2 regions of the Arthrobacter ginkgonis genome follow, and region 1 is predicted to be linked to the other one. Evidence: riboswitches for the same ligand, from Rfam matches in the RefSeq annotation. Region 1 holds a riboswitch; the other holds the start of a gene.
What was found. Region 1 has a riboswitch for guanidine ahead of ABD912_RS19130 (DMT family transporter). Riboswitches for the same ligand answer to the same signal wherever they lie in the genome.
Positions count from the first base shown of each region.

Region 2: it holds a riboswitch for guanidine, as region 1 does, so the genes downstream of both, ABD912_RS16035 (DMT family transporter) here and ABD912_RS19130 (DMT family transporter) in region 1, are expected to answer to the same signal.

Region 1 covers NZ_BAABEO010000025.1:120,349-127,973, forward strand. The annotation lists gene ABD912_RS19100 (protein kinase domain-containing protein) at 1-106, shown strand, start outside; gene pknB (Stk1 family PASTA domain-containing Ser/Thr kinase) at 127-2,193, shown strand; gene ABD912_RS19110 (anthranilate synthase component II) at 2,250-2,894, opposite strand; gene ABD912_RS19115 (hypothetical protein) at 2,891-3,064, opposite strand; gene ABD912_RS19120 (class E sortase) at 3,078-3,836, opposite strand; gene ABD912_RS19125 (cell division protein CrgA) at 4,003-4,257, shown strand; gene ABD912_RS19130 (DMT family transporter) at 4,347-4,661, opposite strand; guanidine-III (ykkC-III) riboswitch at 4,679-4,741, opposite strand; gene ABD912_RS19135 (DUF3817 domain-containing protein) at 4,810-5,334, shown strand; gene ABD912_RS19140 (lipase maturation factor family protein) at 5,528-7,000, shown strand; gene ABD912_RS19145 (SDR family oxidoreductase) at 7,042-7,625, opposite strand, start outside.
Region 2 covers NZ_BAABEO010000020.1:200,489-208,113, reverse strand. The annotation lists gene ABD912_RS16060 (sigma-54-dependent Fis family transcriptional regulator) at 1-733, shown strand, start outside; gene ABD912_RS16055 (SDR family NAD(P)-dependent oxidoreductase) at 764-1,603, shown strand; gene ABD912_RS16050 (flavin reductase family protein) at 1,600-2,142, shown strand; gene ABD912_RS16045 (ester cyclase) at 2,179-2,637, shown strand; gene ABD912_RS16040 (SDR family NAD(P)-dependent oxidoreductase) at 2,634-3,542, shown strand; gene ABD912_RS16035 (DMT family transporter) at 3,632-3,946, opposite strand; guanidine-III (ykkC-III) riboswitch at 3,956-4,023, opposite strand; gene ABD912_RS16030 (LysR family transcriptional regulator) at 4,098-4,988, opposite strand; gene ABD912_RS16025 (MFS transporter) at 5,089-6,453, shown strand; gene ABD912_RS16020 (arylsulfatase) at 6,599-7,625, shown strand, end outside.

The DNA.
Region 1 (7,625 bases):
CAGCGGACCGGAGGAGGTCGAGGAGGAGACCCCGGAGCCCACGCCGACGTCCATTCTGCCGTCCATCCCCGGCACGACCCCGTCTTCCTCGGCTGACAACCGGTGATCCCGGAAGGGCACCCAGCCGTGGCCGCACCCCGCACCCTTGATGACCGCTATGAGGTTGGCCCGCTGATCGGCCGCGGCGGCATGGCCGACGTCCACCGCGGGCGCGACCTTCGTCTGGGGCGCGAGGTCGCCATCAAGCTGCTGCGTGCCGATCTGGCCCGGGACCCGATGTTCCAGGCCAGGTTCCGCCGCGAGGCCCAGGCCGTGGCCGGACTGAACCATCCGTCGATCGTCGCCGTCTACGACACCGGCGAGGAACCTCTCCCTGAGATCGTGGGGAAAGGCCTGGCCGCACCGTTCATCGTGATGGAATACGTCGACGGCCGCACCCTGCGGGAGCTGCTCCGGGCCGGTGAAGTGACCGTGGAGTCCGCGGGCCGCTACGCCTTGGGCGTGCTGGACGCCCTGGACTACAGCCACCGCAAGGGAATCATCCACCGGGACATCAAGCCGGCCAACGTGATGGTCACCCCGGACGGCCACGTCAAGGTGATGGACTTCGGCATCGCCCGGGCCCTGGCCGACTCCGGGGCCACCATGACGCAGACCCAGGCCGTCGTCGGCACCGCCCAGTACCTCTCTCCCGAGCAGGCCCGCGGCGAGTCCGCTGACGCCCGCAGCGACCTGTACTCCGCCGGATGCCTGCTCTACGAGCTGCTCACCGGGCGCCCGCCGTTCATCGGGGACAGCCCCCTGTCCGTTGCCTACCAGCACGTCAGCGAGCAGGCGGTGCTCCCCAGCGAACTGAACCCGGACGTGCCCGCCCAGCTGGACGCCGTCGTCGAGCGCGCCCTGCGGAAGGACCGGGAGGACCGGTACCAGGGTGCCGCCGAGTTCGCCGCGGCGCTCGTGGCCGCCCGTGCCGGCCAGGACCCTGAGGCCGCCACCCAGGCGCTGGCCACGACCCCGCTGCCGGCTCCCGGCGCCGAGGACACCGCCACCGCCGCCTTTGCGATGCAGGCCGGGCCCCCCACCCGCGCCCACGACCTCCCGCCGCTGCGGGACCACGGGGAGCACCAGGCCCATGGAGAGCACCAGGAGACCCTGGCCGCCATGGTGCCGGTGGGAGCGCTGTCCGTGGAGTCGCCGTCCCCGGAAACCTACGATCCCGCTCCGGCGGAGGACGGCTACGGCCACTACGGGGAGCAGTACGCGACCGAGCACGCCGAACCGGCCTATCCCGCCCGCCGCGGCGGCCGGGACCGTTTCGACAGGGACCGCGATGCCGCCCGCCGGCGGGCATGGACCACGGTCCTGGCCCTCGCCGTCGTTGTGGTGCTGGGCGCCGGCGGCTGGCTGCTCTGGAACTGGAGCGAGGAGGAGCGGGCGCGCAACGCGACGGTCGCCGTGCCGGAGGTCGCCAATATGACCCTCACGCAGGCGCAAAACGCGCTGGTCGCCGTCAACCTGCGCCCGCTGACCGAGCAGGTGTACGACGACGCCGTCCCCAAGGACCTGGCCGTGGGCACCAAGCCGCTGGCCGGGGAGCAACTGCGGGTGGACTCCGAGGTGCGGCTGCTGATCTCCATGGGCCCCGAGCAGGTCCAGCTGCCCAAGGACCTGGCCGGACAGAGCGAGGCCTCCGTGGAGCGCGTGCTCACCGAGCTGGGACTGCTGGTCGGCGAAGTGAAGAACGACAACTCCGCGACCGTGCCCCGCGACCGGCTCGTCGGGACGAACCCCGAACTCGGCGAGCAGGTCAAGGCCGGCAGCACCGTGGACCTGACGTTCTCCACCGGGAAGGTCACGGTGCCGCGCCTGATCGACCTGACGGAGGAGAGCGCCCGCGCGGCCCTCGCCGACGACGCCGTGCAGCTGAATCTGGAAGTCCGCCAGGAGGAGAACTCGCTGGTGGAACCGGGCACGATCATCCGCCAGGAGCAGGCCGCCGGCAGCGACGTCGACCCGGGCAGCACCGTGGTGGTCACCGTCGCCGTGGCCCCGGCCGCGGAGGAGCCGGATCCGTCCGCTGACGAATCCTCCGATGGGTCCGGAGACTCCGGCGAGGATTCCGAGGGGGATTCCGACGAAGACTCGGGCGACGAGGGCGACTCGGGGAACGGACGCGGCGACTGGGAGGACTAGCGCGCGGGGCAGGCTAACCAAGCGGGGCGGTCCGGGACTTATGGCCCCGGGCCGCCCTACTGCTTGATGAGCGGGCTCAGGTCCGCGGCCGCAAGGGCCGCCCCGGCCAGCCCGAGGGACTCCAGCCAGTTGCCGAGCATCTGGTAGCCGCCCTCGGTGAGGACGGATTCGGGGTGGAACTGCACGCCCCACAGCGGCGCCTTGCGGTGCGCCAGGCCCATCACGACGCCGCCCTCGGTCTCGGCGGTGATTTCCAGCTCCTCCGGGATGGAGGAGCGCACGGCGGCCAGGGAGTGGTAGCGGGTCGCCGTGAACGGGTTGGCGACGTCGTGGAAGATCGGGTGGGAGCCGTGGTGCACCAGCGAGGTCTTCCCGTGCATCAGTTCCTCGGCGTGGGTGACCACGCCGCCGTAGGCCTCGGCGATGGCCTGGTGGCCCAGGCACACCCCCAGCAGCGGCTTGGCGTGGGTGCCGCACCACTTGATCAGCTCGACGCACACGCCGGCCTCGGCCGGGTTGCCCGGGCCGGGGGAGATCAGGACGCCGTCGCGCGCGGAGGCCAGTTCGATCGCCTCGGCCAGCGTGACGTCGTCGTTGCGGACCACGGTGGTTTCGGCGCCGAGTTCCTGCAGGTAGCCGACCAGCGTGTAGACGAAGCTGTCGTAGTTGTCGATCACCAGGATCCGGGTGGGGGCGGTCATCGCGGGAGCACCATGCCAATCGTCGAGTCGGTCCAGGGAACGAACTGGCGGTTCGCCCACGGGAACACGTATTCCATCAGGACCAGTATGGCCGCAGCAATCAGCAGGACGGAAATGAGGAGGCGGATCCACAGCGGTCCGGGCAGGTGGCGGAAAATCCAGGCGTACATTTGTTGCTCCCTGCTACTTCTGCAGCTTGGCGACGGTTGCGGCGATGGCCGCCGGCGGGCCGTCCGCGGCGGGCGTGAACGATTCGAGCACGGAGACGGCAATGATCCGCATCCGGGTGGTGAACGGGGGGTCGCAGCTGGTCATGGTCAGCACGGCCTCGGTGGGCTTTTCGCCCGGCCGGCCGGGCACCGGCGCCAGGACCTCGGCGGCGGAGGGGTGGACGATCTGCGTGCTGCGGTAGGCGTAGGTGTAAAAGCCCTTGGCGGTCTGCACGTAGATCAGGTCGCCGTCGCGGAGCCGGTCGATTTCGCGGAAAGCTTCCCCGTAAGTCTGCCGGTGGGCGGCCACGGCGAAGTTGCCCTTCTCCCCCGGCATCTGCGTGTCGGGGTAGTGGCCGATGCCCAGGGTGTTGAGCACGTCCAGTCCGACGCCGGTGGTCACCGGCCGCGCGAAGTCCTCGCCGAAGCGCGGGACATACATGACCGCGAACGGGTTCCCTTCCAGCAGCGGGTTATCCGCCGGTTCGCCAGCCGGCTCCTCGGCAGGAGTCCCGGCAAATCCTTCCAGGGCGCGCTCAACGGCCGTTTCCTGGGCGCGTCCGGCGTCGAGGTTCGTCCACCACAACTGCCAGACGACGAAGAGCAGCAGCACGGCGCCGGCGGTGAGAAACAGTTCGCCGAAAATCCCGAAGGCCGTCGAGAAGGGACCCCGCCGCGGGCGGTCGTGCGCAGCACCCGTTGATCTGCGGGTGACTTGGGCCGCTTCGGGCATTCCTGGTTCCTTCCGCGCCGTCGCCCGGGGCGGAAGGGCCCCAGCGGCTACAATTGAGATATTGACAAGGAGCGTGCCGGTGCTATTCGGACCGGCCCACCAGCCACAATAACGCCCGACCCGCAGTCTTCGCGGATGTCGCCGGCGCCCGAGCGCAGGAGAAGCCGTGCCAGAGTCCAAGACCCGACGCAAGAACCGCCGGCCCGACGAGGCCTCCGGCGCCGGCCAAGCCAGCTACAAGCCGCTGCCGGTCTGGTACAAGCCCGTCATGTTCGGCCTGATGATCCTGGGCCTGCTCTGGATCATGGTCTACTACATTTCCCAGGGCGTGCTGCCCGTGGTCATGATCGGCGGCTGGAACATCGTGATCGGCTTCGGGCTGGCGATGGCGGGCTTCTTCATGACCACCCGCTGGCGCTAGCTGTACTCAGCCAGCAGGTTGGTTGCACCGGCTGCCCCGCGCTTACCATCCCCCGGTCCCTGCGGCCGGTGCCGGGCGCCCCGCGCGGGTCACTCGACGAACTTCAGCCCCACGACACATCCGATCAGGACCGTGATCAGGACGATCTTCTGCCAGCTGACGGCGTCGCCGCCGAAGGCCATTCCGTAGGCCACGGTCAGGGACGCCCCGATGCCCACCCACACCGCGTAAGCGGTTCCGATGGATATGCTTCGCATGGCATATGCCAGACCCAGCATGCTCAGGACCACGCCGATCCCGAACACCACCGCGGGCCCCAGGCGGGTGAATCCCTCCGACTTGCCCAGGGCCACCGCCCAGACGGCCTCCAACAGTCCCGACACCACCAACACGATCCACGCCATGGCGCACCCGTCCCTTCAGCGGCCGTCTTGTCGTGGTCCGGGTACGGCTCCCTCGTCCGGGGAAAGGTGGATTCCTGCCGGTTAGGCTACCACCGGAGGCCCTCCCCCTTGCCCGCCCGCCCCGTCGCGCTCCCGACCGAAAGACACCATGACCCAGAACACCAAGACCCAAGACGGCACGACCCAGTCCCACCTCTCCTCCACCGCCCCTTCCAAACTCCCGCCCAAGAAGCTCTACGGCGCCCTCGCGCTGGCGGAAATGGTCACTTGGGCCCTGCTGATCCTGGGCATGGTGCTGAAGTACTCCGGCATCACCGAGGCGCTGGTGCCCGTGTTCGGACTGGTCCACGGCGTGGTGTTTTTGGCCTACTGCGTGGTGACGGTGTTCGTCTGGGTCAACCAGCGCTGGGGCTTCGTCCGCGGCCTGCTGGGGCTGGCCTCCGCCATCATTCCCTTCGCCACCCTGCCGTTTGAGCGGGCCACCGCCCGGCGCGGGCTGCTGGAGGGCGGCTGGCGGCTGGCCCCCGGCGGCGAGCAGCCTTCCGGGGCGGTCGAAAAGCTGCAGGCCTTGTGCCTGCGCCGTCCGGTGGCTGCCTCCGTGGTGGGCGCCGTGCTGATCGCCGCGGCCACCGCCGCGCTGCTGGCCGTTGGCCCGCCGGTCCCCAAGGGCTAGCGCGCGGGGCAGGCCCTCTCGTGTCGACTTCGTCGCCACGCAGGGACCCGACTGCCCCGCGCTTGCGGGGGAACGGCCCTCTCGTGTCGACTTCGTCGCCACGCAGGGACCCGACTGCCCCGCGCTTTGCGGAGGAACGGCCCCGTCCCTGCTACCGGTGACCACGCGCCCCCTTACGGCGTAGCGTGGGAACGTGGATTGGATCCTCTGGTTCGACGCGGGCTGGTTCAACGCCACCGACCGCGAGTTTGCCCGGCAAGTGCTGCAGCGCGGCATCGCAGCGCTGTACTTCGTGGCGTTCCTGTCCACGCTGAACCAGTTCCCGGCGCTGCTCGGCGAACACGGCCTGCTGCCGGTGCCCCGGTACCTGGAACGGACCATCCAAAGCGGCCTGCGGCCGCGCCCCACCCTGTTCACCCGCTGGCCGTACACCGACCGGCGGCTGCGCGCGATGTGCTGGACGGGCCTGGCCGTCTCCGCGCTGCTGGTTGCCGGCCTGCCCCAAGCGGGTCCCCCGTGGGTGCCGATGGTCGCGTTCCTGCTCCTGTGGGGGATGTATATGTCCATCGTCAACGTGGGGCACACCTTCTACGGGTTCGGCTGGGAGATGCTGCTGCTGGAGGCCGGGTTCCTGGCGGCTTTCCTCGGTTCCGACCGCGTGCCCCCGCCCGCCCCCATGATCCTTCTGGCCATCTGGCTGGTGTTCCGCCTGGAGTTCGGCGCCGGGATGATCAAGATCCGCGGCGGCAGCGAATGGCGGGACTTCACGGCCCTTTTCTACCATCACGAGACCCAGCCCATGCCGGGCCCGCTCAGCCGGCAGGCCCACCTGCTGCCCAAGCCGCTGCACCGGATGGAGGTGGCCGGCAACCACTTCGCCCAACTGGTGGTGCCGTTCCTGCTCTTCGCTCCGCAGCCGGTGGCGACCATCGCCGCGGCCGTCGTCGTGGGGACCCAGCTGTGGCTGGTGGCCACCGGGAACTTCGCCTGGCTGAACTGGATGGCGATCGTGCTGGCCTTCAGCGCGGTCAGCGACCGCGTGGTGCACGCCGTGCTGCCGATGATCCCGCTGGGGCAGGAACCGGGCCCGGGCTCCCCGTTGTGGTGGGTCGTGCTGGTCTGGGCCGTGGCGGCGCTGCTGCTGGTGCTCAGCTACCGGCCCCTGCTGAATCTCTTCTCGCGGGGCCAGCTCATGAACGCCGCCTTCAACCGCTGGCAGCTGGTCAACGCCTACGGCGCCTTCGGGACCGTGACCAAGGAGCGGATAGAGATCATCGTCGAGGGCACCCTGGACGCGGAGCCGGACAACGTGGCCGACTGGCGCGAATACGGGTTCAAGGGCAAGCCGGGGGACGTGCGGCGGCTGCCCCGCCAGTGGGCTCCGTACCATCTGCGGCTGGACTGGCTCATGTGGTTCCTGCCCCTGCGCTCGGTGCACGAGCGCTGGTTCCACGCGTTCCTGAGCCACCTGCTGGCCGCCGACCCCGCGATCCTGAAGCTGCTGCGTGAGGACCCGTTCGACGGCGAGCGCCCGGCCTGGGTGCGCGCCCGCGCGTTCCTGTACCGGTATTCGACGCGGGCGGAATTCCGCCAAACCGGGCAGCAGTGGATCCGCACCCCGCTGGGAGAAGTGGTCCCGCCGGTGTCCCGGGGCCGGAGCGCGTAGGCCCGGCATCCCCCTATGGCGGCGTCCGCCGGCGCTTCGGGCTACCTCCGGTAGGCCGGACCGGTCCCGGCGGCGAACCGTTCGCGGGCCCAGTCCCCGAACGCGGTGCCCGGCTGCATCGAGGCCGGCATGAGGTTGTGGCCGGCGCGGAAGGCGCGCATCAGGGCGCCCGGGAGGGGAAGTTCGACGACGGCTCCGCCCCGGCCGCCGGCCGCGCGCCGGGCGGCCAGCCACTGCTCGGCGGCGTCCTTGGCCGTGAGGATCTGCGGGCCTCCGGCCCCGACGAAGCGCCCCCGGGGGCCGGCGTCGAGCGTGTCCACGACGACCCTGGCCGCGTCCGCCGCGGCCAGCGGTTGCACGGCGAGTCCGCGCGGCACGAAGGCGACGGGCACCGCCGCCACCACGCGCAGGAGCGAGTCCAGCAGTTCGTGGAACTGGCCCAGCCGCAGCACCGTCCAAGGCACCCCGGCGCGGAGGACTTCCTGTTCGCCCTCCGCCTTGGCGCGGTAGTAGGCGAACGGGATGCGGTCCACCCCGAGGATGGAGATGTACAGGAAGTGGGCCACGTGCTGCCGGGTGGCCGCCTCGGCCAGCCGGCGCGTCCCGTCCACGTCCACCTCGCGCC
Region 2 (7,625 bases), on a different contig from region 1:
GGTGCTCTTCAGCGGCGAGAGGGGCAGCGGCAAACGGCACATCGCCCGCGACGCGCTCGCCGAACTCTGTGCACCCGCGGCGGTGGCGGAAATCGACGGCGCCCAGGCCCACGCGGCACCGGGGGAGTGGTTCGCGGACCTGAGCCGCGCGCTGCGCGACGGCAACGCCCCCGTGCTGCTGACCCACCTCGAGGAGATCCCGGCCGAGCTCCTGCACCGCGTCGCGGACCTGATCAACGCGGCGGCCGGGCCGCTGGTCGGCACCACCACCGAACAGCACGGCGAGGACAGCCCGACGGCCTTCCTGCGCGAGTGCTTTCCCGCCGCCCTGGAGATTCCTCCGCTGCGCAACCGCGCCGATGAATTCTCCGCGCTCTGCCGCGGACTGCTGGCAGCGCTCGACGCCGCCGACGGCCAGCGCAGCAGCATCGCCCCCAAGGCGGTCGCCGCCCTGGTCTCCAACGACTGGCCCGGCAACGTGAGGCAGCTGCGCCAGGTCCTGGCCACCTCCCGCATCCGCGCCGCGGGGCGGGAGATCCGCCTCACCGACCTGCCCGCCCGCTACGGCACCGCGGTGGCCTCACGCCCGCTGCGGGAAATGGAACGGGTCGAACGGCAGACGCTTATGGTGGCGCTGCGCGAATCCGGGGGCAACCGGGAGGTCGCGGCCGAAAAGCTGGGCATCTCCCGGGCCACGATCTACCGAAAGCTGAAGCGCTATGAGCTGCGCTGAGACACACACGAACGGAAGGGGCATGCAGCCATGACACAGAGGGACGATCTCGCCGGGGCCACGGCGGTCGTGACCGGGGGCGCCTCGGGAATCGGCCGGGGCATCGCCTCCACCCTGGTGGAGCGCGGGATGAACGTCGTCGTCGCCGACATCGACCGGGACGCCCTGGACCGGGTGGAGGGCGAACTCGGCGTGCTTGGGGTGACCACCGACGTCACCGACGCCGACAGCGTCGCGGCGCTCGCCGAGGCCACCATGGCCGAGTTCGGCGCGGTGCACCTGGTCTGCAACAACGCCGGCGTCGGACCGATGGCCCCGATGAACCAGCTGACGCTGGAGGACTGGCGGTGGATGCTGGAGGTCAATCTGTGGGGCGTGATCCACGGGGTGGACGCCTTCCTGCCGCTGCTGGAACGCAACACGGATTGGGGCCACATCATCAACACCTCCTCGATGTCGGTGTTGGCCCCGCCACCCCGCCTGGGCGCCTACGTCGCCTCGAAGGCCGCCGTGATGGGCCTGACCGAGGTGCTGGCCGCGGAACTGGAGGCGGCGGGGTCGGTGGTCTCGGCCAGCGTGCTGATCCCCGGACCGGTGCGCACCAACATCGCGGCGAGCCTGCGGCACCGGCCCGCCACCTCGAACGGGGCGCTGTTCGACGTGGACATCTCCGGCAACGGGAAGAACTTCCGGTTCCTGGACCCCGAACAGGTCGGCGAACTGGTGGTCGAAGCCATCGGGGACCGCCGCCTCTACATTCCGACCCACGGCGAGTGGCGCACCCAGGCCGCCGAGCGCCACCGCCGCATCCAATCCGATTTCCCCGCCGACGGCGCCGCCGCCGGCGCCGTCCCCCAGGAGGCGTCATGAACACGAACACGAGCACCGCCGAGGCCGGCCCGGCCGCGGTGCAGGAACCGGCGCAGGAACTGGCGGAGCGGGTGCGGGCCGTCCACCGCCAGTACCCCACGGGCGTCACCGTGGTCACCACCGCCGTGGACGGCGTCCCCTACGGGCTGGCCGTCAACGCCTTCTCCTCCATTTCCCTGGACCCGCCGCTGGTGCTGGTGTGCGTCAACGAATCCTCGCGTTCCTACCCGGCGGTGTTCGACAGCGACCACCTGGGGGTCAACATCCTGGCCGCCGACCAGCGGGCGGTGGCCGGCGCCTTCGCCGCCTCCGGCGGAGACAAGTTCGCGCAGCTGGACTGGACCCCCAGCGAACGCGGGGTCCCGGTGCTCGACGGCGTGGCCGGCCACTTCGAGCTCGAGGTCAAGTACAAGATTCCGGCCTTCACCCACACCATCTTCATCGGCGAGGTGATCGATGCCCGGGCCTCGGGCAAGGCGCCCCTGGTCTACCAGGGCGGCGGCTTTTTCGACGGCGCCCAGCTTGTCCCGGCCGGCTAGGCCACCCCTGCAGCGAACCACGAAGGAGCCCACAGCATGTCCGTCACCGCGTCCACAGAACAACCCAAGCAGGAGCTGCCCAACCGGGAGCTGCTCCTGAGCGCCCTGTCGCACCAGGGCCACGAGGCCGCCAGCGAGGCCATCGACACCTACTACGCAGCCGACTTCGTCCGCCACGGCGAGAAGACGGACTACAGCCGCGACCAGCTGCGGGAGGGGATCGCACGGCTCTACCGCGGCTTCCCCGACCTGGTGCGCACCCACAGCGACGTGATCGTGCAGGGGGACCGCGCCGCCTACCGGTGGGAGGCGCGCGGCACCCACCTGGGCGACTACCTGGGGGTCCGGGCCACCCGGCGGCCCGTGCACGCCCGAGGCATCGTGATGTGCCGGTTCGCCGACGGCAGGATCGCGGAGGAGTGGGCCTCGTGGAACAAGGCCAGCCTGCTGCACGACCTGGGCATCATTCCGCTGGGTCGGGAGGAGGGCAAGTGAGGGAGTTCGCGGGCAAGATCGCCTTCATCACCGGCGGCGCCTCGGGCGCCGGCCTGGGGCAGGCGCGGGTCTTCGGGCACGCCGGGTGCCGCATCGTGATCGCCGACATCCGCCGGGCCGCGATCGACGACGCCCTGGAGCTGCTGCGCTCCGAGGGAATCGAGGCGCACGGGATCGAGCTCGACATCACCGACCGGCAGGCCTACGCGGCCGCCGCGGACGAGGTCGAGGCGATCTTCGGCTCCGCGCCGCAGCTGCTCTTCAACACCGCGGGGGTCAACAGCTTCGGGCCCTTGGCCACGGCCACCTATGAGGACTTCGACTGGGTGATGGGCGTGAACCTGCAGGGCGTCATCAACGGCATCCAGACGTTCCTGCCCCGCATGATCGCCAGCGGGCGGGACGGCCACATCGTCAGCACCGCCTCCATGGCCGGCTTCGAGGGCAGCCCCACCGCGGCGATCTACGCGGCCAGCAAGGCGGCGGTGATCAACCTGATGGAGAGCTACGCGCTGTCCCTGCCGGCCCACGGCATCGGTGCCTCGGTGCTGTGTCCGGCCAGCATCCGGTCCAACATCGCCTTCGCCCAGGACACCCGGCCGGCCCACTTGGCCGCGAACTCGGGGTTCCGCGCGGATCCCGAGTTCATTGCGCTGCAGCACCAGCTCTACAGCGGCGGCATGGATCCGATCGTGCTGGCCGGGCACGTCAAGCGCGGCATCGAGGAGGACGCCGTGCACATCCTGCCCTACCCGGAAACGCGGGACGGGATCGAGCGGCACTTCCGCACCATCCTTGACTCCTTCGCCGACTCCTCGGTCGATCCGGAAGGCGCCCGGGAACGGGCCCTCGCCTTCGAGCGGTACCGGGCCCAAGCGGCTGCCCTCCCGGCCTCCACGGACTGAGCCCGCCCGCGCGGCGGTACCGGACAGGGAGGGGGGACGACGCCGGAACGCACCGCCGGCGTCGTCGCCCCCCTCAGGCGAGGACCTGCCTAGTGGGAGAGCTTGAGCCCCACCACGCCGGCGACGATCATCAGCAGGAACAGCACCTTTACCACCGACAGCGGCTCCCCGCCGGTGGCCATCGCATAGACCACGGTAAGTACCGCCCCGATGCCGACCCACACCGCGTAGGCGGTGCCAACCGGCAGGCCCCGCATGGCATAGGCCAGTCCCGCCATGCTGGCGGCCAACGCGGAGAAGAACACAACGGACGGACCCAGTCGGCTGAAGCCCTCGGACTTGCCCAGCGCGGTGGCCCACGCCGCCTCAAGCACACCGGACAACACCAGAACGAACCATGACATGACAGCCTCCACGGGCCGTCTTGTCGCACACCGGGTACGGCACCCATCGTCCGGAAGCCCGTTGTTTCGGGCTCCTTTCAGGATCCCACGCCCCTTGGCGGGCGGCAATGTCAACTCCCTCACCCGCGTCCGCGCGGGCGATCCGCCGCCCTCAGGCCGAACGCAGCGCCTCCAGCGCCTCCTCCACGCGGCGCGAGGGGCGGTGCTCGCTCGGCAGCACGCCGACCAGCGCGTTGCCTTGCACCGCATCCAGGACGGGCAGGTACACCACGGTGCGCCCGTCGAAGGTCGCTCCGGTCGCCGGCACGCTGTTGATCAGCGAGTACCCCAGCCCGCGCGCCACCATGCAGCGGATCGTCTCCATGTTGCTGCTCCTCCAGCGCACGTCCATGCGCAGCCCGAGGTCGGACACGATGGAAGTGAGCCGTTCGATCGTCGGCGGGACGTCGAGCAGGACGGCCGGTTCGCCGATGACCTGCGCCAGGTGGATCCCGGGTTCGCCCGCCAGCGGATGCGTGGCGGGCAGCATCACGTGCAGGTGGATGTCGATCAGGCGCACCGGGGTCAGGTCGGGCGCGGCCTGCAACTCATAGACGAGCGCGAAGTCCAGGTGTCCGTCGCGGACCGCGTCCTGTATCTCCGAGGGCGCCCCCTCCCGGAATCCGAGCTCCACCTCCGGATAGCGGGTGGTGAAGTGCTCGGCGAGCACCGGCATCAGGCGTGGCGAAATCGACTGGGCGAAACCGATGTTCAGGGGGCCGCGCATCAGGTCGCGGTGGTCCGTCATCGCCTCTTCGGCCTCGGCCACCCGGGCCAGGACCGCCCGGGCATGTGCGGCAAACTCGCGCCCCGCCGGCGTGGGGGCGACCCGCTTGGAACGTGAGCGGATCAGCAGGTCGGTCTCCAGCGAGCGTTCCAGCTGGGAGATGGCCATCGAAACCGCGGCCTGGGAAATGTGGCACGCCGCGGCGGCCGCCGTCACCGAGCCGTGCTCGATGACCCGAACGTAGTACTGGAGCTGGCGCAGCGTGATTTCAGGCATAAGTTTTCCTGATCGATTTCCTTGGATCAATTGATTATACAGATCCTGTGCGGTGGCACACACTGGAACCAGAATCGTCCCTCACCCACAAGGAAGTGTCGTGAATCGCACCCAGACCCATGGAGGCACCGGAGCCTCCCTCACGGGCCCGGCCCCTTCGGGCGAACCCTCGGGGCCGGCCGTGAACGAATCGCTGAACACGGCGGAGATGCGCCGCATCCTCTCCTCGAGCTTCATCGGCAGCGCCATCGAGTACTACGACTTCATCCTTTACGCGACGGCCGCCTCGCTGGTGTTCGGCCACGTCTTCTTCGCCGACCTCGGCGCCGGATTCGCGCTCTTCGCCTCCTTCGCCACGCTGGCCGTCGGCTACGTGGCCCGCCCGCTCGGCGGCGTCGTCTTCGGCCACTTCGGCGACAAGCTGGGCCGCAAGAAGATGCTGGTGCTCTCCATGCTGATCATGGGCGTGGGCACCACGCTGATCGGCGTGCTGCCCACCACCGCCCAGATCGGGATCGCCGCGCCGATCGCGCTGGTGCTGCTGCGCATCTGCCAGGGCATCGCCGTCGGCGGCGAGTGGGGCGGGGCGGCCCTGATGGCGCTCGAGCACGCGCCGAAGGCCAAGCGCGGCTTCGCCACCTCCTTCGCCAGCGCCGGCGGCCCGGCCGGGGCCATCATGGCCACACTGGTGGTCTCCGCGGTCTCCGCGCTGACCGGCGAGAACTTCCTGACGTGGGGGTGGCGCATCCCGTTCCTGCTCAGCGCCGTGCTGATCGCCGTCGGCCTGGTGATCCGGCTGAAGGTCTCCGAGACGCCGTCCTTCCAGCGGCTGGAGGCCGTCAACGACAAGCGCAGGATGCCGATCCTTGAGGTCCTGCGCGACCACCCGCGCGCCGTGGTCCTGGCGCTGCTGGCCGCCATGAGCTTCTACGCCTGCCAGGGACTGTTCACCGTCTGGGGCGTCTCGCTCGCCGTGGAGAACGGGGTGGACCGCTCCGGAGTGCTGAACTGGAAGGCCGCCGGCGCCATCGTCACCCTGCTCGTCACGTTCTGGGCCGCGCGCATGAGCGACCGGATCGGGCGCAACCGCATGCTGCTGATCGGCGGCGTGGTCGGCGTCGTGCTGGCCTACCCGCTGATCGCCCTGCTGAACAACGGCACCCTCTGGGGCTTCGCCGTCGCGATCGTGGTCGGCAACGGGGTGGTGCAGGGCCTGCTCTACGGGCCGATCGGCGCGTTCGTCGCCGAGCAGTTCCCCACCAGCGTCCGCTACACCGGCGCCTCGCTCTCCTACCAGGGGGCCTCCACCCTGGGCGCCGGCTTCAGCCCGATGATCGCCACGGGGCTGGTCCTCGCCGCCGGAGGCAGCATCGGACTGGTCGCCGCCTTCTTCGCAGCGGTCATGGTCGCAGGCATGGTCGCGGTCCGGCTGACCAAGGAAACCTCCAAGATCGACCTGGGCTAGGCGCCTGCCCGGCGGCGGTTCCCCGAAAGGCTTCGGTGGGACCGCCGCGCCGGCGTCCCGGAAAGCACTGGCGTCCCCGCACGCACCGACCGAACCACCGCCCCGGCGCACCCCGCCGCCGCGGCGGAAGGAATGAAGAAGGATCATGACGCAGATCAACAACGGCAGCTACCCCGTACGCGACTATGCGGGCTTCGGGGGCATGGTCTCGGAGAAGGCCAGCGAATCGGCCCCCTGCTGGCCGCCCCGGCCCACCGCGCCCGCCGGGGCGCCGAACGTCGTCGTCATGCTCATGGACGACATGGGCTACAGCGACATCTCCCCGTTCGGCGGCGAGATCCACACCCCCACGCTGGAGGCCATCGCGGGGGAGGGGTACCGGCTGGGCAACTACCAGACCCCGCCGATGTGCGCGCCGGCGCGGGCCGCGCTGCTGACGGGGCTGAACCCGCACCGGGCAGGGTTCGCCTACGTGCCCCACATGGATCCCGGCTTCCCGAACTCCGCGATGGAACTGCCCGCGGACGCCCCCACGCTGGCGGAGAGCTTCCGCGCCGGCGGCTACGCCACCTTCATGGTGGGCAAGTGGCACCTGACGGTCGAATCGAAGATGCACGACGGCGCGGCCAAGGACTCCTGGCCGCTGCAGCGCGGGTTCGACCGCTACTACGGGTGCATGGACGGCTTCACGTCCCTGTTCCACCCGCACCGGCTGGTGCGCGACAACGGCCAGGTGGTCGTCGACGAATACCCGGAGGACTACTACCTCACCGACGACCTGACCGACCAGGCGCTGGGCATGATCGGGGAACTGCGGGCCAACGACCCGGCCAAGCCGTTCTTCCTGTACTTCGCCCACCAGGCGGTGCACGGCCCGGTGCAGGCCAAGGAGCGGGACCTGGAAACCTACCGGGGGCGCTACGACGCCGGCTGGGACCACATCCGCGACGAGCGCTTCGCGCGGCAGATCGAGATCGGGCTGTTCGGCCCGGACACCCGCTGCGCACCCCGCAACCGGGAGGCGGGCGCCGACGTCGTGCCCTGGGATTCGCTCACCGAGGCCCAGCAGCGGACCTTCGCCCGCTACATGGAGGCCTTCGCCGCCGCGGTGGACAACGTGGACCAGAACCTCGCCCGGCTCGCCAACCGGCTCAAGGCGATGGGCGAGTACC